One region of the Pantoea sp. X-Soil-TKNS-1280 genome, then DNA from elsewhere that is predicted to be linked to it. Evidence: predicted binding sites of a transcription regulator. Region 1 holds the regulator's gene; the other holds the start of a gene.

Region 1 (11,990 bases):
ACGCGGGGCGCTGCTACAATCCGCCCCCTTTTGTCTCAACGATACGTAATAAAGCCAGGAGGCTAAGGTGTTTGATCGTTTTAAACTCGGCCTGAATCATATTCTGCCTAAGAAAGGACTGACCGAACTCGCAGGCTGGGGTGCCAGTCGGCGTGGTGGCTGGCTGACCAAAGCGGTCATTGATATTTTTGTCTGGTACTACAAAGTCGATATGGCTGAGGCCAGCAAACCAGATACTGCCAGCTATCGCACCTTTAATGACTTCTTTGTGCGCCCATTAAAAGAAGGGGCACGTCCGATCGATCCCGATGCAACGCTGCTGGCCCTGCCAGCCGATGGTGCCATCAGCCAGTTAGGCCGCATCGAAGGCGATCAGATCTTCCAGGCCAAAGGTCACTACTACACGCTGCAGGCGCTGCTGGCGGGTAATGATGAACTGGCGCAGCAGTTCCAGGACGGCAACTTTGTCACCACTTACCTGGCGCCGCGTGATTATCATCGCGTGCATATGCCCTGTAACGGCGTCCTGCGTGAAATGATCTATGTCCCGGGCGACCTCTACTCGGTCAACCCGTTAACCGCACGCAACATCCCGAATCTGTTTGCCCGTAACGAGCGTGTCATTTGCGTGTTCGATACTGATCACGGTCCGATGGTGCAGATTCTGGTGGGTGCCACCATTGTTGGCAGCATCGAAACCGTGTGGGCCGGGACGATTACGCCACCGCGTGAAGGGGTGATTAAACGCTGGCACTACCCGGCAGCCGACCATGACGGAGCCGTTGTATTGTTGAAAGGACAGGAAATGGGTCGCTTCAAGTTGGGTTCAACGGTCATCAACCTGTTTGCGCCACAGCGCGTCAAACTGGCGGAAAGCCTGGAAGCCGAAAGCAAGACCCGCCTCGGTCAGCCGCTGGCCATCGCCCTGCCACAGCCGGGTGAAACCGCCCCGCTCACCGACTAAGCGGGAATTTCCCAGTGCGTGCCTCTCTTATTTTGCTGCTGAGCCTGTGGTTCAGCAGCACTGCTTTCGCTGCCACTGTCCCGGTGGCCAGCGACCTGAAACAAGAACTGGACGCGGCCAAATCCGCGAAAAGTTCCCCCTCTCAAACCGAACAAATTCAGACACTGGAAACGGCGCTCAATTTTCTTGCTGAACGTGATGACTCCCTGGAACGCACGAAGCAATATCAGCAGGTGATTGATGACTTCCCGCGACTGGCGCGTGAACTGCGCCAGCAACTCGCCAGTCTGACGGATAGCAGCAAAACCGTGCGCAGTAATATGAGCAGCGCCGAGCTGGATCAGGAAATTTTGCAGGTTAGCAGTCAGTTGCTGGAAGAGGGACGCCAGGCTCAGCAGGAACAGGACCGGGCGCGTGAAATCAGCGATTCGCTATCGCAGTTACCACAGCAGCAAACCGAAGCACGTCGCGCGATGACCGAGAGCGACCGCCGTGTACAGGGTGCCGCTGCAGCCACGACGCCGCAGGCCCAGGCGCAGGTTTACGCACGTCAGGCGGAAAACGCCGCCAATAAAGCCCGTGTGGATGAACTGGAGCTGGCGCAGCTCTCCGCCAATAATCGCCAGGAACTGGCGCGGATGCGTGCCGAAATACATCAGCGCCAGGCGACCCAGCTGGATAACTATCTCCAGGCACTGCGTAATCAACTGAATAACCAACGTCAGCGTGAAGCAGAACAGGCGCTGGAACGAACCGAACAACTGGCAGAAAACAGTGGCGATCTGCCCAGCATCATCAGCGATCAATTCCGGGTAAACCGTGAATTGTCAGCCGATCTCAATCAACAGGCACAGCGCATGGATCTGGTCGCTTCGCAGCAGCGACTATCGACCAATCAGACCTTGCAGGTACGCCAGGCGCTAAGTACCCTGCGCGAGCAATCACAATGGCTGGGTGCCTCGAACCTGCTGGGTGAAGCGCTGCGCGCCCAGGTCGCGCGTCTGCCAGATGTGCCGAAATCGCAGCAGATTGATAACGAGATGGGCCAGTTACGTGTCCAGCGGCTGCGTTATGAAGATTTGCTTGAGCGCCAGCAGACGCTGCGTAAAGAGAAGCAGGATGATGGCACGCCCTTTACCAGCGAGCAGAGCCGCATCCTCGAAGCTCAGTTGAAAACTCAGCGCGAGTTGCTCAACTCATTAATTTCCGGTTGCGATACGCTGATTCTGGAAATTACCAAACTTAAAGTCTCCAATACCCAGTTGCAGGATGCGCTGGCTGAAGTGCGCGACGCCACACATCGCTATCTGTTCTGGACGGCTGACGTCAGCACCGTTGACCTGAATTTCCCGGTGGATGTGGCACAGTCGCTGGGACGCCTGCTATCACTCGATACGCTGGGCCAGTTAGGTAAAGCGCTGGCCATGATGTTTACCAGCAAAGAAACCGTGCTGCCGATCATGGGTGCGCTGCTACTGGTTGGGTTTAGCATCAGCACGCGCCGTCATTACCATGCGTTTCTGGCGCGTGCCGCCAGCAAAGTTGGCAAGGTCACACAGGATCAATTCAGCCTGACGCTGCGCACGGTGTTCTGGTCAATTCTGGTGGCCGTACCGATACCGGTGCTCTGGGCTGCACTGGGTTATGGATTACAGGAAGCCTGGCCCTACCCGATCGCGGTAGCAATCGGCGACGGTATTACTGCCACATTGCCGCTCCTGTGGGCATTTATGATCAGTGCCTCGTTTGCCCGCCCAAATGGCCTGTTTGTGGTGCATTTCCGCTGGCCGCACACGCGGGTGGCGCGCGCGATGCGTTATTACTCACTCAGCGTCGGCCTGATTGTGCCGCTGATCATGCTGTTGATTGCCTTCGCTAATCTGGAGGACCGTGAGTTCTCATCAACGCTGGGGCGGTTGTGCTTCATCCTGATTTGCGGCGCATTGAGCATTGTCACCGTCAGCCTGAAACGTGCAGGTATTCCGCTATATCTGGATAAAGAAGGTAACGGCGATAACTTCGTCAATCGCATCCTGTGGAATCTGATGATCGCCATCCCGCTGGTCGCCGCCTTTGCCTCCTGCATCGGCTATCTGGCGACTGCGCAGGCGCTGCTGGCACGTCTGGAAACGTCCGTTGGCATCTGGTTCTTCCTGCTGGTGATTTACCACATTATCCGCCGCTGGATGCTGATTCAGCGTCGCCGTATCGCTTTTGATCGCGCCCGTCAGCGCCGTGCCGATATGCTGGCAAACCGCGCACGTAGCGAAGAGGAGAAGGATCAGCCAGCCGGGAGTAGCGAAGCGCCAGAAGCGGACGAACCGATTATCGATCTCGACGCCATCAGCGCCCAGTCGCTGCGTCTGGTACGCTCCCTTCTGACATTAATTGCGCTGGTGTCGGTGATTGTGTTGTGGTCAGAAATTCACTCGGCGTTCGGTTTTCTGGAAAATATCCGCCTGTGGGATGTCAGTACCACAATTCAGGGGGTGGAGAGTATCCAGCCGATTACCCTCGGCTCGGTCCTGATCGCCATACTGGTGCTGATTATCACTACCCAGCTGGTACGTAACATGCCAGCACTACTGGAACTGGCGCTGCTACAGCACCTGAATCTGACGCCCGGTACTGGCTATGCCATCACCACCCTGACCAAATATGTGCTGATGCTGATCGGTGGCCTGATTGGCTTCTCCATGATTGGTATCGAATGGGCGAAGTTGCAATGGCTGGTCGCCGCACTCGGTGTGGGTCTTGGTTTTGGTTTACAGGAAATCTTTGCTAACTTTATTTCCGGCCTGATCATCCTGTTCGAGAAGCCGATTCGTATTGGCGATACCGTCACCATCCGCGATCTCACCGGCAGTATCACGCGTATTAATACCCGTGCGACCACCATTACCGACTGGGACCGTAAAGAAATCATCGTGCCGAATAAGGCCTTTATTACTGAGCAGTTCGTTAACTGGTCGCTGTCCGACTCCGTCACACGCGTCGTGCTGACCATTCCCGCACCCGCCGGGGTGAACAGTGACGAAGTAACAAACCTGCTTAAACAGGCGGCAGAGCGCTGTACGTATGTGCTGGACATGCCCGCACCGGATGTTTTCCTTGTCGATTTACAGCAGGGGATTCAGCTGTTTGAGCTGCGTGTTTACGCTGCCGAAATGGGGCATCGCATGCCGCTGCGTCATGAGCTGCATCAGTTGATTCTGCATGGTTTCGCCGCGCACGGCATTGAAATGCCCTTCCCGCCTTTCCAGGTGCGTATGGAAACGCCGGGCAAGAAGACGCCAGCCAGCAATGGCGCACCTGCAGCACGGAATTTTAAATCAGGTGGGTTATAAAAGTAGCGGCGCGATAAATCGCGCCGCTACAGGTTACTTCACAAACTCCTCGCCCTGGGCGATATCTTTTTTCAGCGTATCCAGCATGCCGATCAATGCCTGCTGCTCAAAAGCGCTGAGCGGCCCGAGCGGTCGCCGTTCAACGATACCGTTTTTGCCCAGCAGCAGCGGCTGTGAGAAGAATCGGGCGTATTCACCATCCCCTTCCACATAAGCACATTCCACAACATTGGCTTCGCCCTGCATGGCTCGCACCAGCGACAGACCAAAGCGCGCGGCCGCTTGCCCCATCGACAACGTCGCAGAACCGCCACCTGCCTTGGCTTCCACCACTTCGGTACCGGCGTTTTGAATCCGTTTGGTCAAATCCGCGACTTCCTGCTCGCTGAAGCTGACGCCTTTTACCTGCGATAGCAGCGGCAGAATAGTGACGCCCGAATGACCACCCACCACCGGCACGTCAATCTCGCCCGGCTGTTTGCCCTTTAACGCCGCAACAAAAGTATTGCCACGAATAATATCCAGGGTGGTGACGCCAAACAGGCGGTTCTTATCATATACCCCGGCTTTCTTCAGCACTTCCGCCGCAATCGCGACCGTGGTGTTAACCGGGTTAGTGATAACGCCAATCAGGGCTTTTGGTGCAGTGCTCGCCACCTGTTCAATCAGGTTGCGGACAATGCCTGCGTTAACGTTAAAGAGGTCGGCGCGATCCATGCCGGGTTTACGTGCCACTCCGGCGGAGATCAGCACCACATCGGCTCCCTTCAGTGCGGGCGTGGCATCTTCACCACTGAAACCCTCAACTTTCACTGCGGTGGGAATATGGCTGAGATCCACAGCCACACCCGGTGTTACCGGGGCGATGTCATAGAGCGAGAGAGCTGAACCTGCGGGTAATTGGGTCTTGAGCAGCAGTGCAAGCGCCTGGCCAATACCACCAGCGGCACCGAGAACGGCAACTTTCATCCTGGACTCCTTATTAAGGTGGGGCAGAGATATGCCGGGTTTCCATCAGGTTACGAGTGTAATCAACTTCTCAGGCGATAGCGACAAGGCCCGTCGCGCTATAAACACTGACGCCGCAATTCGGCTCCCGAGACATCCACACTTCAGAAGTCGCCTGAATGATCATAGGTCGCAGCCAGAAGACAGGGGTCGGCAATGATCAGTCATTTTGTTGTTACCACTTCAATAATATAACAACATTGCAACCTTCGCTTTTGCGTGCCACCCCGCGATTTTGGCGCAGCGGGAAATCTCTGTTATGATCGCCGCCCCGCAGGTTTTCCCGGCGAAATTCCCACCTGGTTTATTGCATAAAAATTCATTTAAATGCATAATAATTTATCTGCCATGGGCCTGTTGCCCGATGCATCCCTCTTTTTATTGGTAACCTATGCGAAACCCATCTAAACAGGACGACCTGATCAAGGCGTTCAAGGCCCTATTGAAAGAAGAGAAATTCAGCTCTCAGGGCGAAATTGTGCAGGCGCTGCAGGAAGACGGCTTCGAGAATATCAACCAGTCAAAAGTTTCTCGTATGCTGACTAAGTTCGGTGCAGTGCGTACCCGCAACGCGAAAATGGAGATGGTGTATTGTCTGCCAGCCGAATTGGGTGTCCCTACCACCACCAGCCCGCTGAAAAATCTGGTGCTGGATATCGACTATAACGATGCGCTGGTAGTGATTCATACCAGTCCTGGCGCCGCACAGCTGATTGCCCGCCTGCTGGATTCTCTCGGCAAGGCGGAAGGCATCCTCGGCACCATCGCCGGTGATGACACCATCTTTATTACCCCCGCGCGTAGCTTTACCGTGAAGCAACTGCACGACGCTATCCTGGTTTTATTCGAACAAGAGCTATAAAACCCTGCCTGCTACCGGCAGATTACCTGCCGGTAACAATCCTGCTATCTTCCCCTCCAGCCGTCGCGCTTTTGCCAAAACACTCAGGAAACAATGCATTAAGCATATTCCCGTCAGTTCTCACCCCTCTGGATGATTGGTAGGACCTTTTAGCCTGCTTAACCTTTCGCGCTATTTTACACTGCTTTACATACCAGGATTAGCCGTATTGCCCACTTACTGCGTACCAGCCAGCTGGATCAACCGGTATATTTCGCACAGAAAGATAAAATGACATAGACCTTTGTTTTTACATGTAATTAACAGCCATTGGACAGAAACCAGGCGGTTTTTATAACACTCAGTTATTAAAAGTTGTCATAAGGATAAAGAATAACAACCAAACATTATTAGCTGAATATTAATTTCATGGGTGATTAGATCTATACTTGTTTCGTGATGCAAATCACAGTGAATAAAAAGAGAAAAAACAGAAGACGAGGAAATAATCATGAAAGTTAAAACTACTATCGCAACCCTGAGCGTTCTATCTGCCCTGTCATTTGGTGCTTTCGCCGCAGATTCTATCAATGCCGATCAGGCCATGAATCTGCAACCGGCCGGCACCATCAGTGTCAGCGGCACTGCCGGTTCGCCGATGGATATCCATCAGCAGCTGAGTGAAAAAGCAGACCAGCAAGGTGCTAAAGCTTATCGCGTGATTGAAGCGCGTAATGACAACACCTATCACGCTACCGCTGAACTTTATAAATAAGTTTGCTGAAACAAGACAAGTATGAACGGCAACCCATTTGAGACGCAGTTGCGCTCAGGTTGCCAGACAAAATTCAGGAGAGTGAATCATGAAAACTAAATTATCTATCGCAGTTCTGAGCCTGGCCTCCATTCTTTCTTTCGGTGCCAGCGCTGCCAACCTGATCACTAACGAACAGGCAGACAGCATGAATCTGCAACCGCTGAACCAAACCATCAGCGTAAGTGGTCGTGATGGCGACCAGATGAATATCCGTCAGGAGCTGTCAGCTAAAGCGGATGCTCAGGGTGCCAGCCACTACCGCATTATTGAAAACAATCAGAATGACACCTACCACGTCACTGCTGAACTGTACAAATAATTGCTAACTGACTATCCGGCGCCTGCGGGCGCCAGGATAGAGATCGACGACCCGCTCCCCACTTATCACCGCAGGTTGTTGATTGCTAAAGGAGAATACAATGAAAATCAAAACAACCATCGCAACTGCCAGCCTGCTCTCTGTCCTCGCTTTTGGTGCGTCTGCCGCACAGCTGGTCACAGCAGAACAGGCTCAGACTATGCAGCCTGCGGGGACAGTGACTATCAGTGGTACTGCCGGTGCGCCTATGGATTATCGTGCTCAGCTTTCGCAGAAAGCCGATGAACAGGGTGCCAGCGCTTATAAAGTGATTGAAGCCCGCACTGGCGACAATTATCACATTACTGCTGAACTGTATAAGTAATTCCTCGTCAACTGCTTGACGAACCCTTTGGCCCCGCTCGCCGGGGCCCTTTTTGTGGTTACTTCACATTAAAGCGGAGCTGCCCTTCCAGCTCCTCTTCTGCTTCATCAAACAACAGAATCAACGCGCCATAGCGGCGCTTCTGTCCCTTTCCTAAGTGAATAAATTCAATCTCCAGCGGCAACGGCAGTTGATCGCCGGTCACCACTTCCCAGAGATCGTCCAGATCAATAATCGCCAAATCCGCCAGCGCAAAACGGTCGCTGAACTGCCGGAAAAAGTGCGCCTGATCGACGATTTCATCGAAATCAAAACGTTCGATTCTCATCATGACGATCCTCTCTGTGCCACTACTGATTAAAGCGTTGAAATGAATGCGTCACGGCAAAAGAAGGGGGCATCCCTGCTTCTCCCGCCAGTTTGCATTCTGTCAGGAAAGTATAGATGGCATTATCCGGGGGTTTTGTGACAACGGGCCGCGCGATAAACGCGGCGGCTCGTTTTAGATTTGAATCAATGTGTTGCGGTACTTACTCAGCATAGCGGCTAACCGTTTCACTGGCTCGGTCACGCTGCCTGGTGCCGCATATTGCTGGAGTTTTTCCTGGTAGATATCCAGCTCCTGCAATAACCGCTCAAAATAGACGCGCCGTTTATCATCACTGCGCGTCGAAATAACCTGGTCTGCAGTGGCTCGCAGCTGACGGTGGTAAGCCGACAAATCAGCATTGATGGGGACTTCCGCATTGCGTAAGCGCTGATGACCGATAATCAGCGTCAGGGCGATACGGTATTTATTAATATCACCCGGGAACAGGTTGAGCAGCAGGAACAATTGCTGATACAGCGCGGGAAGATGGTTTTCCCGGCGACGTGCCTGGTTAGTGGTCATGGCCGACACGGCCGCATACATAAAGCGGTTGAGCAGCTTACGTCCGGTACGTTCTTTCGATTTGTCGCGAATCAGCAGAATCACCATCATCGCCACAAAACAGCCAATGACCTGACCAAGTGCGTTATCGAGAAACACGTTGAACTCAAACTTCATCGGGTTATCGAGCACCAGCACGTTAATCGTACCGATCAGCGCCCCGAGCGTGCCGATTTGACGGCGCTGCACGAAGATGCCGCCAATAAAGCCCAGCAAACCAATGGCAATACACAGCAGCAACATGCTTTGCTGAGTGGCAGGCATAATGTAGATAAAGTACAGCGCACCCAGTGGTACCGCGACAGTCATACCGTACAAAAAGTCTTTCGCCATCATCAGCGGGTTTGGCATACGCATCGCCAGTGCGGTGATCACCGCCAGCATCACCATACAACCGCTACCGGAAGTCCAGCCGGTATAGAGCCAGAACAGCGAGCCAAGCGCGGTAGCGACAAAAGTGCGCACGCCGTTAATCATCGCATGATGGGTTTCGGCAGAGCGGGCCTGAATCACCACTTCACGTTCAAGGATGCCCTCTTCCAGCGTGGTGATACGGCTGTTACTTTTCACACCATTAATCAGCAGCAGGTATTCAGTCGCAGCCCCAACCCAGCTGGCCAGCGTCAGCGGCGAGGTTTTACTGCTGACACCAATCACCCGACGCATAATCTTCATACGCTTGTGGACATCATCAACGCTGCTGACTTCTTTCTCGATCAACAGGCGATATTGCGGCGGAATATAATCCGCACGTGAATTCTGGATCAGGAAGGTTTCGGCCGCCTGGGTAATCAGCGTTAACGACAGCGTATTCAGCATCTGCAAACGACGGTTGCTGTTCTGCCAGCGCGATGATTCCATCATCAGTTGGCTGCGCATGCTGTTCAATGCGGTGGTACGGCGTACCAGCGCGCTCCAGGCTCTATCGACTTCGTCTTTATCACCGTGCGCAACGCACAGCTGCAGCAATTTGTACTGTGCCACCAGCAACGCATCCACTTCCTGGTCGATGACTTTTTTAATCGACCGCGGTGAGAAAATCATGTCCGCCAGAATGGCGCAGAGAATACCCAGTACGATTTCGCTGCAACGTTCCACCGCGAACTGCGGTGCCAGCGTCAACCCCCCGCTGGCATCGGCGGTGACGACAATAATCAGCGCAGTGTAACCAGCCAGACCGAGGGCATAGGAATTTTCGACTTTGATCAGTGAAGAGAGCCAGACGCAAAGCCCGGCCCACAGGCAGCACAACAGCAGCATCACTACGGGCGCACGCACTGTCGCGATCATAATGGTCAGAGCCGCAATACAACCGATGAAGGTGCCGATAATACGCAGAATGCCGCGGTAACGCAGCGCGCCGGAGTAGGGATCCCCCCCGGCGGCAAAGGCGGTGCCACCCGCCACAATCCCGGCAGTCATCACTGCCCAGCGCGGCGTTTCCAGATTGAAGTGAAAGCCAATCATCAGCGCGGCGACCAGCGCAAACGTCAGCTTCACCGGGAAACGCAGGAACTCAATCATATCGCCCTCTTAACCAAACTCACGCAGGCGATTGAAAAACTGGGTCATTGGTGAGACTTTCGTCTGGCGATCTTTATCACCGGTGATCACCACGGTCGCAGTGGTACCCGCCGGGAAGCGATTACCTGGCTGATCATCAAGATGAATACGTACCGGTACACGCTGTGCCAGACGCACCCATTCCAGATTGGAATCGACCGTAGCCATACCTTTGCTATCGACGCTGCTGCTGCTGTTGGTGACACCCGCCGCAATGCTATCGACGGTGCCGCGCAGCACGGTGTTGCTACCCAGCGGCGTGATTTCGGCACGAAAGCCCGGACGTACGCCATCCAGCTTGGTCTCTTCCATATAAGCCATCACATAGAATGAATGCTGTTGTACCAGCGCGACGGCAACGGAGCCACGCGTGATGAACTCGCCTTCATACACATTGAGGTTGGTGACCCAGCCGTCAGACGGTGCTTTGATGGTGGTGCGATCAAGATCGATCACCGCCAGATCGCGTGTCGCGATGGCTTTCGCCAGTTGATGCTCGGTGGTGGTCAGGTCGTTGTTCGCCTGATCGATAGCCTCACGCGACATCGCACTGGTGCCGAGCTGATTACGGCGTGCAGCTTCGCGACGTTTTTCGTTAGCCACCGCCTGGTAATATTCAACGTCGGCCTGGGCCTGATCCAGCGCCATCTGGTAACGCGGACGATCAACCACGAACAGCGTGTCGCCCTTCTTCACCAGTTGGTTATCATGGACCGGCACATCGGTGATCAAACCGGTGACATCCGGAGAGATCGCCACGACATCGGCGGAGAATTTTGCATCACGCGTCCACGGGGATTCGGTGTAGAACACCCAGGCGCGGAAGATGATCACGATAGCGATGACAACCAGCAGGAGAGTAATCGCGTAGCGCGCGATTTTTCTTATTAGCGCTTTCACTTAAAACCTCAGACGAATAGACGGGATACAAGGTAAAACACACAGCAGTACAACGCTGTGTTAAAAAGTGCCGGATGCCAGACCAGATCATACAATCCACTTGGCGTCAGCACGCGTTTCACCAGCCAGAACAGCGCCAGCGAAACAATCAGTTCAATGAAGATGGGCGGGAAAGACAACCCAAATACGACAAATACCGGAAGCACACTCATTACGGTTCCTTAGTTCGACCTTGCCGGATTGCACCGATACCTGCCCGTACGCCACAAAACACGACGGGTTGATGATAGTGGGATGACGGGTAGACTGATGGCAACATTCAGGCCGTTTGAGCTAATCATAGCGTATCATCTGACAAACACGGACAGATTTGCTGCCATGTTCAGGTGCGGTGAAAAGACCCAGCGTGCGTATAGTAACGCGCTTGACTATACGTTTTCTACATATTGTGAGCTAAATCACTTTTTAGCCAGAGTAAACAATGGAACGACTTAAAGGCATGTCCATCTTCGCCAAAGTGGTTGAATTAGGTTCCTTTACCGCCGCGGCACGTCAGCTTCATCTTAGCGTTTCGTCTATCAGCCAGATAGTCGCGAAACTGGAAGATGAGCTACAGGTCAAACTACTGAATCGCAGCACCCGCAGCATTGGGCTGACCGAAGCGGGCAGAATCTATTATCAGGGCTGCCGCCGCATGCTGGCAGAGGCGATGCAGGTGCACGAGCAGCTGTATGCCTTCAACAACACGCCGATTGGTATTTTACGCATCGGCAGCTCCTCTACAATGGCGCAAAATGTCCTCGCCGATATGACCGGCGACATGCTACGCGAATATCCGGGGTTGAGCGTCAATTTAGTCACCGGCATCCCGGCACCGGATCTCATCGCCAATGGACTGGACCTGGTGATACGCGTGGGTGAGTTGCAGGACTCCAG
Region 2 (11,990 bases), 300 kb from region 1:
GGAAAATCCTGGCCGTTGTTGCAGGCGCTGTTGACGCAACATCCGCATAAGCGCCTGGTAGTGACCGGATTTATCAGCCGTAACGAGGCGGGTGAAACCGTTTTGCTGGGCCGTAACGGTTCGGACTATTCGGCCACACAGATTGGCGCGCTGGCCGGTGTCGGGCGCGTGACCATCTGGAGTGACGTTGCCGGGGTTTACAGTGCGGATCCGCGCAAAGTTTCCGATGCCTGTCTGCTGCCGTTACTGCGTCTGGATGAAGCCAGCGAGTTGGCTCGTCTTGCTGCGCCGGTGCTGCATACCCGCACTCTGCAACCGGTGTCGAACAGCGATATCGACCTGCAACTACGTTGCAGTTATCAGCCGGAACAGGGGTCTACGCGTATTGAGCGCGTACTGGCTTCGGGCACCGGGGCGCGTATTGTCACCAGCCACGATGATGTTTGCCTGATTGAGATTCAAATCCCTGACAACCACGACTTCGCCATTCTGAACAAAGAGATTGATCTGCTGCTCAAGCGCGCGCAGTTGCGACCGCTGGCAGTGGGGACGCACCCGGATCGCCAGCTTTTGCAGCTGTGCTACACCTCAGAGGTCGTGAATAGCGCCTTTAACCTGTTGCAGGACGCCGCATTGCCGGGTCATCTGCAACTGCGTGATGGTTTAGCACTGGTGGCGTTGGTGGGGGCGGGCGTGACGCGCAACCCATTACACAGCCACCGTTTCTGGCAGCAAATTAAAGACCAGCCGGTCGAGTTTGTCTGGCAGTCAGATGAACATATCAGCATCGTGGCGGTGCTGCGTGTCGGTCCGACCCAGCATTTGATTCAGGGGCTGCATCAGTCACTGTTTCGTGCAGAAAAGCGTATTGGCCTGATGCTGTTCGGTAAAGGCAACATCGGTTCACGCTGGCTGGAGCTGTTTGCACGCGAGCAGGAGATATTGTCGGGGCGCACCGGGTTTGAGTTCGTGCTGGCAGGTGTGGCGGACAGCCGCCGTAGCCTGCTGAGCTATGACGGGCTTGAGGCGAGTCGGGCACTGGCGTTCTTTGATGATGAAGCCGAGGAGCGCGATGAAGAGTCGCTGTTCCTGTGGATGTGTGCGCACCCGTTTGATGATTTGGTGGTGCTGGATGTCACCGCCAGCGAGCCGCTGGCGCAGCAGTATCTGGATTTCGCCAGCCACGGTTTTCACGTTATCAGCGCCAACAAGGTTGCCGGTGCATCGAATAGCCAGAGCTGGCGACAGATCCGCGATGCCTTTGCCAAAACCGGTCGCCATTGGTTATATAACGCCACCGTGGGTGCGGGTCTGCCGGTAAACCATACGGTGCGTGATTTGCGTGAGAGTGGGGATGCGATTCTGGCCATCAGCGGTATTTTCTCGGGCACGCTCTCCTGGCTGTTCCTGCAATTTGATGGCACCGTGCCCTTCACCGAATTGGTGGATCAGGCGTGGCAGCAGGGGCTGACGGAGCCCGATCCGCGCGTTGACCTTTCGGGCCTGGACGTGATGCGCAAGCTGGTGATTCTGGCGCGTGAAGCGGGGTACAACATCGAGCCGGATCAGGTGCGGGTGGAATCGCTGGTGCCCGCCAGCTGTGAAGGTGAATCGATCGATCACTTCTTTGAGAACGCGGACGAATTGAATGATCAGATGCTCCAGCGTCTGGAAGCGGCACAGGAGATGGGGCTGGTACTGCGTTATGTGGCGCGCTTCGATGCCAATGGCAAAGCACGTGTAGGGGTTGAAGCGGTGCGCCCTGAGCATCCGCTGGCGGCGCTGCTGCCGTGTGACAACGTGTTTGCTATCGAAAGCCGCTGGTATCGCGACAACCCGCTGGTGATTCGTGGACCAGGTGCCGGACGTGACGTCACCGCCGGGGCCATTCAGTCGGATATCAACCGGCTCGCGCAACTGCTGTAATTTGCCTTCCTCCAGCAGACGGCTCCCTGTCGTCTGCTTTATTCATTTTCCCCGCTTCGATCATGAAACTCTTTCATGTTGGTTGAATTTTTGTCACGCCTGTTTATTAATTTTCAGTTGACGCTACGCTGCGGATCGTTCATTTTGTGCATCTGGACGTCTAAACGTATGGATGTTCGCGGGCCGCAAATAATCGATGTGTGAAGATGAGGTAACAGGATGAGTTTCTTTCATGCCAATCAGCGCGAAGCGCTGAATCAAAGCCTGGCTGAGTTGAACGGGCAAATTAATGTCTCCTTTGAGTTTTTCCCGCCACGAACTAGCGAAATGGAAGAAACCCTGTGGAACTCTATCGACCGCCTCAGCAGCCTGAAGCCGAAATTTGTCTCGGTCACCTATGGCGCGAATTCCGGCGAGCGTGACCGTACCCATAGCATCATCAAAGGCATTAAAGAGCGTACCGGCCTGGAAGCAGCTCCACATCTGACCTGCATTGATGCGACCCGCGATGAACTGCGCACTATCGCTCGCGATTACTGGGATAGTGGCATTCGTCATATTGTGGCGCTGCGTGGCGATTTACCGCCGGGTGCGGGCAAGCCGGAGATGTACGGTTCTGACCTGGTTGAGTTGCTGAAAGAAGTGGGCGATTTTGATATCTCCGTGGCGGCTTACCCGGAAGTCCACCCGGAAGCCAAAAGCGCGCAGGCAGACCTGATCAACCTGAAGCGTAAGATTGATGCCGGTGCTAACCGCGCCATTACCCAGTTCTTCTTTGATGTCGAAAGCTACCTGCGCTTCCGCGATCGCTGTGTGGCGACCGGTATTGATGTGGAAATCGTGCCGGGTATTCTGCCGGTGTCTAATTTCAAACAGTTGCAGCGCTTTGCCACCATGACCAACGTACGTGTTCCCGGCTGGATGAATGCAATGTTTGCTGGTCTGGATGATGATCCGGAAACCCGCAAGATGGTGGGTGCCAATATCGCGATGGATATGGTGAAGATTCTGTCGCGGGAAGGGGTAAAAGATTTTCACTTCTACACCCTGAACCGTGCCGAAATGAGTTACGCGATTTGCCACACGCTGGGTGTGCGTCCGGGAATTGCAGTCTGATATAACATATTGTATGAAAGAAAGGGCTACGGCCCTTTTTTATATGGATAAAACCCGTTATCCACCTTTTATCATTGATGCCGGACTGATGAAAAATCAGGTGAATACTTATTTTATTAAGATAATCACCCCTGCGCCTCACGTAATTACTCTTCAGAAACATTCTTAATCCATCATTAAAAAATAAGCCATAAAATTCATCTGACGTAATTCATTTGATGATTAATTTATGATTTCATTTTTATCCTCCTTCATTGTTGAAAATCGAACGCTTATTGTACAAGGTAGTTAATTTAAAATCAGGAGGCGATAGTCTGGAAATAAATGGCGATAGCTGTGTTTATTATTACTTATTAAAAATAAATGATAATTGTTAGTGAGGACTTAATTTTGACTTTGACCAGAATTCCAACTTGCACTTGCGTACTAAGCCTATACCTTAATGATATTGATCATACTAAAAGCCAGTCAATATTTATTAAAAACATCACTCAGAGGAAAAACACGGCAATCACGATAGAGTCAAATATAACCAAACAGAGAAATAAAACCCCGCCTCAGACCCCCAAAGAACACCGGATGCAGCAATTTCCAGGTTCTTTCCTTATGTCTAGTGGCAAAGAGCTGCATCACACAGTTAACAGCGGAATGCATATTGCTGATTTACAGACCGCAAAAACCATGAAGAACCTCATCCAGGAAGGAAGACATCTTCAGGATTTTCCAGTTGAAAATAAAGCGATTTCTGATGAGATTAATAAAATAAAAGATCTCTTAATGCAGGTCGCTGACGATGAGCTGCGCACGTTGACCCAACCTCTCTCATTACAGATAACTAACAACAATGTCAGCCTGAATACATCACAGGAGATGTCTGAAAAACAATGGCTGGAGCAGCATGACAAGCCGGGAAATTACCTCGTGTTAAACGGTAATAATGATGAAACCTATGTATCTTTTATCGCTCAACGGGTTAAAAATAGCGCACATCTGAAAATTATCACGAGTGGTTTTGGTGGGCATGGCACAACTGATCGCCATACTATCTCTACTAATCAAACTGAAGCGGACAGATTCAAAGATATTCTGATGAGCAATGGCGTTGCGGAGGAAAAAATACTCGTTGATCCCTGGTCCACTAACAGTGGTCAGAATGCCATCAACGTGGCGGGGATTCTGAATGATCAAATTCAGGCTGAAGACAAAGTGACAATTATTATCGCCGGAACACCGGCAGCGGTTTTTCGTCAGACTTACACGTATGCAAAGCAACTGGATATTGCAGCAGATAGTTATCAAATCGAGTCATTCCCCTTTAGCGAAAAGGGTGCATATATCACCATACCTGATAAATTGGCGATTTTACGCGAGTTCTCGACCACGCTGCATTATCTTATGAATACTGATTATTTGCCTGCTGATGCACAGCTCTATCCGGACTCGTTCTTTGATAGCACGGTAGATACTATCCAGACAATGGCAAAAGGATTAAAGAAAAAAGATACAGAGGTGGTTGAAAAATATAAAAGCGTCATTGATGCCATGGAGTCCATATCTGCGGAGATGATTTCTCGCCTGAAAAATAATAATCACACCACGGAAGATAAAAATAATATCAGGATAGTAGACCAGTTTTTCCGTGGGTTGTTTAACCCGCTGGAGATGACGTTTACAAGGGGGAGTGTATAAAAATTAACGCGTTGAAATAAAAACGATATTCAAATGTCATGCGCGACGGGCGTTTTGCAACACTCGCCGCGCATTTTTTGTCCTCAACAGGACATGAGGACTTAACCGGTATTACGCATTCCCGCCGCAACACCCGCGATGGTGACCATCAGCGCCTGTTCTACCCGCGCATCCGGTTCGTCACCGCGTTCTTCCTGCGCGCGTGAACGGTGCAGCAGTTCAGCCTGCAGCACGTTAAGCGGGTCAGTGTAGACGTTACGCAAGGCGATGGATTCAGCAATCCACGGTTGATCTGCCATCAGATGCGCATCGTTAGCGATAGTCAGCACCGCTTTGATATCCGCATCCAGCTGTTCGCGCAGCTGCTGGCCCAGCGGCCACAGGGATTTGTCGACCAGGCGCTGATCGTAGTATTCCGCCAGCCACAGGTCGGCTTTCGAGAACACCATCTCCAGCATGCCGAGACGGGTAGAGAAGAATGGCCAGTCGCGGCACATCGTCTCCAGCTGATCCTGGTGGCCCTGTTCCATCGCTTTCTGAATCGCGGCACCTGCACCCAGCCAGGCGGGCAGCATCAAACGGTTCTGCGTCCAGGCAAAAATCCATGGGATAGCACGCAGTGATTCCACACCACCGCTGGCACGGCGTTTCGCCGGACGTGAGCCGAGCGGCAGTTTACCCAGTTCCTGCTCCGGCGTAGCTGAGCGGAAATAGGGTACGAAATCAGGATTCTCACGCACATAGCCACGGTACATCGCACAGGAGTGGGCTGACAGACCATCCATGATGTCGCACCATTCGCTTTTCGGCTCCGGTGGCGGCATCAGGTTGGCTTCGAGAATCGCCCCGGTGTACAACGACAGGCTGGCAATGGTCACTTCCGGCAGGCCGTATTTGAAGCGAATCATCTCACCCTGCTCGGTGACGCGCAGGCCGCCTTTCAGGCTACCCGGTGGCTGTGACAGCAACGCTGCGTGCGCCGGTGCACCGCCACGCCCGATGGAGCCGCCACGTCCGTGGAACAGCGTCAGGGCGATACCGGCTTTCTCACAGGTCTTGATCAACGCGTCCTGCGCCTGATATTGCGCCCAGCTGGCGGCCATCACACCGGCATCTTTTGCCGAGTCAGAATAGCCAATCATCACCATCTGTTTGCCCTGAATAAAGCCGCGATACCAGTCGATGCTCAACAGCTGACTCATCACGTCGTTGGCGTTGTTCAGGTCGTCGAGGGTTTCAAACAGCGGTGCCACCGGCATGGCGTAGGGAATGCCCGCTTCTTTCAGCAGCAGATGCACTGCCAGCACGTCGGAAGGCATCTTCGCCATCGAAATCACGTAGGCGGCAATCGAACCCTGCGGAGCTTCTGCTGCCACTTTGCAGGTATCCAGCACTTCGCGGGTGTTGTCGCTCGGCTCCCACTGGCGTGGCAACAGCGGACGTTTGGAATTCAGTTCACGGATCAGGAAGGCTTGTTTATCAGCTTCTGACCAGCTTTCGTAATCACCGAGGCCGAGATAGCGAGTTACCTCTGCCAGCGCCTCAGTATGGCGGGTGCTCTCCTGACGCAGATCGATACGCACCAGCGGCACACCAAAACATTTCACGCGGCGCAGCGTATCCAGCAACTGACCATTGGCAATGATGCCCATGCCGCATTGTTGCAGCGACTGATAGATGGCATACAGCGGCAGCCACAGCTGATCGTTGGAGACCAGTAAATCGGCCGGGCGCGGCAGACGCTCGCCTTTCAGACGATGCTCCATATAGGCTTGTGTGGACATCAACTGGCTGCGGATGCGTTTCAGAATCATGCGATAAGGTTCCAGCGCTTCCGGGTCGCCACACAGTTCACGCACTTCGTCACTGCATTCGGACATCGACAGCTCAGAAATCAGCACGCCGATATCGCGCAGGAACAAATCGGCGGCTTTCCAGCGACCCAGCTGCATCGCCTGGCGCGTCACCTTAGCAGTGACGTTCGGGTTACCGTCGCGGTCGCCGCCCATCCATGATGTAAATTGCACCGGGACAAAATCCACCGGCAACTGCATACCAAAGGTTTCTTCCACCTGCTCATTCAGCTCACGCAGAAACGCCGGTACGCCTTCCCACAGGCTGTTTTCCACCACGGCAAAGCCCCATTTGGCTTCATCGACCGGGGTTGGACGGTATTTACGGATTTCGTCAGTGTGCCAGGCCTGAGCAACCAGCTGGCGCAGACGACGCATCACCTGGTTGTACTCATACCCGGTGATATCGCTATGGTCGAGTTGTTGCAGGCAGCTGTTCACTTCGACCAGCTTATGAATCAGCGTGCGGCGGGTAATTTCAGTCGGGTGCGCCGTGAGCACCAGCTCCAGCGATAGCGATTCAATTGCCGCGCGGATATCGTTTTCGTTGAGGTCTTTCTGTTGTTTCAGACGATCAAAGGTGGTTTTCAGTAGCTCCGGGTTATTCGCACCGTCGCCACTACGCGCAATGGTCTGATACTGTTCAGCCACGTTGGTCAGATTCAGGAACTGACTAAATGCACGCGCTACGGGGAGCAGCTCGTCATTGGACAGATTTTGCAGCGTGGACAGCAGTTCCTTACGATGAGTGTCATTTCCGGCACGGGATGACTTAGAGAGTTTGCGGATGGTCTCCACCTTATCGAGGATGTTCTCTCCCAGTGCATCCTTTATCGTATCCCCGAGCAGTTTGCCGAGCATACTGACATTACTTCGCATTGCGGAATATTGTTCGTTCATGTGACCCTGACACCCTTATCGTCTTTTTAATCTATATACCCAACGGGCATAACTTCGTCTTTTATCTAGCCACGTATCGCTCTGTTCGTCAATTGCCTTAAACTGACGAAATTTCGCTGCTAAATGATGGAAATTCAAAGAATTTAACGAGAGTGAAGCGAGATAAGTTATTCTTATTATCAAATCCCGAACATTGACGGGGCATTTTGCTGATTAAACAGTGAAATGCCCCATCGATTGTTCATCAGTGACAAAAATGATGCACAACCTGCGTGATAAGCGCATGGGTCGGTTTAATAAATGCCGTATCAATAAATTCATCCGGCTGATGAGCCTGGTTGATGGAACCTGGGCCTAACACCAGGGTTGGGCACAATTGCTGAATAAACGGCGCTTCGGTGCAATAGTTCACCACTTCGGTTGGTGTGCCCAGCAATTTCTCCACCACTTTCACCAGTTCATGATCGACCGGGCACTCGTACCCCGGAATCGGTGGGTGCAGCTCGCCGACGGTTAAACGACCCGGCCAGCGCTCACTCACCGGGGCCAGCGCGTCATTCAGCAGGCCATCCAGATCGCTGAGGGTTAACCCCGGCAGCGGTCGAATATCCATATGCAGTTCACAGCAGGCGCAAATGCGGTTGGCGGCATCGCCACCATGAATATGACCAAAGTTCATGGTCGGATAAGGAATGGCGAAACCGTCATGGTTATAACGCGTTTTCAGCGTATTACGCAGCTGCATCAGTTGGGTGATGGATTCATGCATCAACTCGATGGCGTTCACCCCGCGTGACGGATCGCTGGAGTGGCCTGACTGCCCCTGAATACGAATCACATTCGAGAGATGACCTTTGTGCGCGCGCACCGGTTTCAGTGAGGTCGGTTCACCGATGATGGCGCAATCCGGACGCAGCTGGGTGGATTCAGCAAAATACTTCGCACCCGCCATGGTGGTTTCTTCGTCGGCCGTGGCGAGAATGTAGAGCGGTTTACTCAGTTTGGTCACGTCAACGTCACGCAACGCATCCAGAATGAAGGCAAAGAAGCCTTTCATATCTGCGGTGCCTAAACCGTACAACTTGTTGTCGTGCTCAGTCAGGGTAAAAGGATCGCGCGTCCAACGGCCATCATCGAACGGAACGGTATCGGTGTGACCCGCCAGTAACAAGCCACCCGCGCCCGATCCCGTCTTCGCCAGCAGGTTAAATTTATGCCGCGTACCCGGTACCGGTTGCACCTCGGTACTGAAACCAAGATCGCGAAACCAGCCTGCCAGCAAATTGATTAAAGTTTCATTGCTCTGATCGAGTGCTGCGTCAGTAGCACTGATCGACGGTGTGGCAATCAGCTGGCGGTAGAGTTCGATAAAAGGTGGTAATTTTGTCTTCACTGTTGACGGTCCTTGGGTTAGGATGTATCAATATTCATGCATTAATAGTGAATAAAAATACATTAACGTCGTCTGCATGTGAACAGTAAATTTTCTGCAAACGGCATCGTGGGCAACGGGGCAAGGCCGCGACCCGGAACGTGTGACTGTAATAAGGTATACAGCCTGATGTTGAATACGCTGATCGTTGGTGCCAGTGGTTATGCTGGCGTAGAGCTTGCCACCTACCTGAATCGCCATCCGCATATGAACATAACCGCTTTAGCGGTTTCAGCGCAAAGCCCGGATGCTGGAAAGTTACTGTCCGATCTGCATCCTCAGCTGAAAGGGATTATCGACCTGCCGTTGCAGCCGCTGAGTGATGCGGCTGAATGGGCGGATAAAGTCGATGTGGTTTTCCTCGCCACGGCGCATGAAGTCAGCCACGATCTGGCACCGGAATTCCTGAAAGCGGGTTGCGTGGTCTTCGATCTCTCCGGTGCGTTCCGCGTTAACGACGATGCTTTCTATACCCAATATTACGGTTTCACCCATCAGCACGGTGACTGGCTGGATAAAGCGGTTTACGGCTTGGCCGAATGGCAGCACGAAAAAATTAAAGAAGCACAGCTGGTGGCGGTGCCGGGCTGCTATCCGACCGCTTCACAGCTGGCGCTGAAACCATTGGTGGAAGCCGGCCTGCTCAATGAAGCGCAGTGGCCAGTGATCAATGCCACCAGTGGCGTAAGCGGTGCCGGACGCAAAGCCAGCGTCACCACCAGCTTCTGCGAAGTCAGCCTGCAACCGTATGGCATCTTCAATCATCGTCATCATCCGGAAATTGTTGCCCACCTCGGCACGCCGGTGATCTTTACGCCGCATCTGGGCAATTTCCCGCGCGGCATTCTCGCCACCATTACCTGCCGCCTGAAGCCTGGCGTGAGTGAACAGGATGTGGCGGAAGCCTTCCACAACGCCTACCATGACAAACCGTTGGTGCGTCTCTATAAGAAGGGTGTTCCGGCGCTGAAAGGCGTGGTCGGCCTGCCATTCTGCGATATCGGTTTTGCCGTGCAGGGTGAGCACCTGATTGTGGTTGCCGCTGAAGACAACCTGCTGAAAGGTGCCTCTTCCCAGGCGGTGCAGTGTCTGAATATCCGTTTCGGCTTCCCCGAAACGCTGTCTCTGATTTAACGGGCGAGTAAGTAAACCATGACCAATCCTCTGATTATTAAACTGGGTGGCGTCCTGCTGGACAGCGAAGAAGCGCTGGCCCGTTTGTTTGATGCACTGCTGGCGTACCGCACCGAATATCAGCGTCCGCTGATCATCGTGCATGGCGGCGGCTGCCTGGTGGATGAGCTGATGAAGAAGCTCGCACTGCCGGTGAAAAAGAAGAACGGTTTGCGCGTGACGCCAGCCGATCAGATTGACATTATTACCGGTGCCCTGGCAGGCACGGCCAACAAAACTCTGCTGGCCTGGGCGAAGAAATATGGCATCAATGCAGTAGGTTTATGCCTGGGTGATGCTGGCCTGGTCAATGTTGCGCAGTTCGACGAAGAACTGGGCCATGTGGGTAACGCGACGCCAGGTAACCCGATGCTGGTCAATACGCTGCTGGGCGCAGGCTATATGCCGGTGATCAGCTCCATCGGTATCACCGACGCGGGTGAACTGATGAACGTCAACGCGGACCAGGCGGCGACCGCGCTGGCAGCAACCATTGGTGCGGATCTGGTACTGTTGTCTGATGTCAGCGGCATTCTGGATGGCAAAGGTCAGCGCATTGCGGAAATGACCGCAGCAAAAGCCGAGCAGCTGATTGCTCAGGGCATCATTACCGATGGCATGATCGTTAAAGTTAACGCAGCGCTGGATGCGGCACGTACCCTGGGTCGCCCGGTGGATATTGCCAGCTGGCGTCATGCTGAACAGCTGCCAACCCTTTTCAACGGCGTGTCGATTGGCACCCGGATTCTCGCTTAACGACACTGATTCAAGGATTACGAAATGCAAACGCAAGGCATCAAAAAAATTGTTCTGGCTTACTCCGGCGGCCTTGATACGTCTGCCATCATTCCATGGCTGAAAGAGAACTACGGCGGCTGTGAAGTGGTGGCCTTCGTGGCGAATATCGGCCAGGACCCAGCCGATCTGGATGGCGTTGAGAAGAAAGCACTGCAATCAGGTGCCTCTGAGTGCCACGTGGTTGACCTGCGTGAAGAGTTCATCAGTGAATATGTTTACCCGGTACTGCAGACCGGTGCGCTGTACGAAGGCACCTACCTGCTGGGTACTTCCATGGCGCGTCCGATTATCGCTAAAGCACAGGTTGAGCTGGCGCTGAAAGTGGGTGCCGATGCCCTGTGCCACGGCGCGACCGGTAAAGGTAACGACCAGGTACGTTTTGAAACCACCTATACTGCGCTGGCACCGCAGCTGAAAGTGGTGGCTCCATGGCGTGAATGGAACCTGCGTTCACGTGAAGCGCTGCTCGACTACCTGAAAGAGCGCAACATCCCGACCACCGCGTCGCTGGAAAAAATCTACAGCCGTGACGAGAACGCCTGGCACATCTCCACCGAAGGTGGCGTGCTGGAAAGCCCGTGGAACGCCCCGAACAAAGATTGCTGGGTGTGGACCGTTGATCCGCTGGAAGCGCCGGATCAGCCGGAAAACGTCACCGTGACCGTAGAAAAAGGTCGCGTGGTGGCGGTGAATGGCGAGAAGCTCAGCCCGTTCGCCTGTCTGGAAAAACTGAATGTGCTGGGTGCGAAGCACGGCGTAGGCCGTATCGACATCGTGGAAAACCGCCTGGTGGGGATCAAATCCCGTGGTTGCTATGAAACCCCAGGGGGCACCATCATGGTCAACGCCCTGCGTGCGGTTGAGCAGCTGGTTCTGGACCGTGACAGCTTCAAATGGCGTGAGCAGCTGGGCCAGGAAATGTCATACGTGGTGTATGATGGTCGCTGGTTTGCGCCGCTGCGTCAGTCTATCCAGGCAGCTGCCGAGTCGCTGGCGGAGCTGGTTAACGGCGAAGTGGTACTGCAGCTGTACAAAGGCCAGGCTACCGCAATTCAGAAGAAATCCGCTAATAGCCTGTACTCGGAAGAGTTTGCTACCTTCGG

Evidence for each region. Region 1 encodes ArgR, which controls arginine synthesis, uptake and breakdown. Its sites were predicted from a motif close to ANTGAATAAAAATACANT; they were not measured.
Region 2: argC (N-acetyl-gamma-glutamyl-phosphate reductase) is a predicted target of ArgR. The motif match lies at 8,924-8,941, and genes of this name have one in related genera.

The regions. Positions count from the first base shown of each region.
Region 1 covers NZ_AP035962.1:3,873,998-3,885,987, forward strand. Annotated here, with positions in the region: gene asd (archaetidylserine decarboxylase) at 68-964, shown strand; gene mscM (miniconductance mechanosensitive channel MscM) at 979-4,311, shown strand; gene mdh (malate dehydrogenase) at 4,345-5,280, opposite strand; gene argR (transcriptional regulator ArgR) at 5,711-6,181, shown strand; gene yhcN (peroxide/acid stress response protein YhcN) at 6,672-6,935, shown strand; gene AC6I8X_RS18020 (YdgH/BhsA/McbA-like domain containing protein) at 7,024-7,296, shown strand; gene yhcN (peroxide/acid stress response protein YhcN) at 7,397-7,660, shown strand; gene AC6I8X_RS18030 (barstar family protein) at 7,719-7,988, opposite strand; gene aaeB (p-hydroxybenzoic acid efflux pump subunit AaeB) at 8,163-10,115, opposite strand; gene aaeA (p-hydroxybenzoic acid efflux pump subunit AaeA) at 10,125-11,054, opposite strand; gene aaeX (p-hydroxybenzoic acid efflux pump operon protein AaeX) at 11,063-11,266, opposite strand; gene aaeR (HTH-type transcriptional activator AaeR) at 11,536-11,990, shown strand, end outside.
Region 2 covers NZ_AP035962.1:4,170,285-4,182,274, reverse strand. Annotated here, with positions in the region: gene AC6I8X_RS19510 (bifunctional aspartate kinase/homoserine dehydrogenase II) at 1-1,926, shown strand, start outside; gene metF (methylenetetrahydrofolate reductase) at 2,146-3,042, shown strand; gene AC6I8X_RS19500 (YdcF family protein) at 3,649-4,731, shown strand; gene ppc (phosphoenolpyruvate carboxylase) at 4,833-7,484, opposite strand; gene argE (acetylornithine deacetylase) at 7,729-8,877, opposite strand; gene argC (N-acetyl-gamma-glutamyl-phosphate reductase) at 9,046-10,050, shown strand; gene argB (acetylglutamate kinase) at 10,069-10,845, shown strand; gene AC6I8X_RS19475 (argininosuccinate synthase) at 10,870-11,990, shown strand, end outside.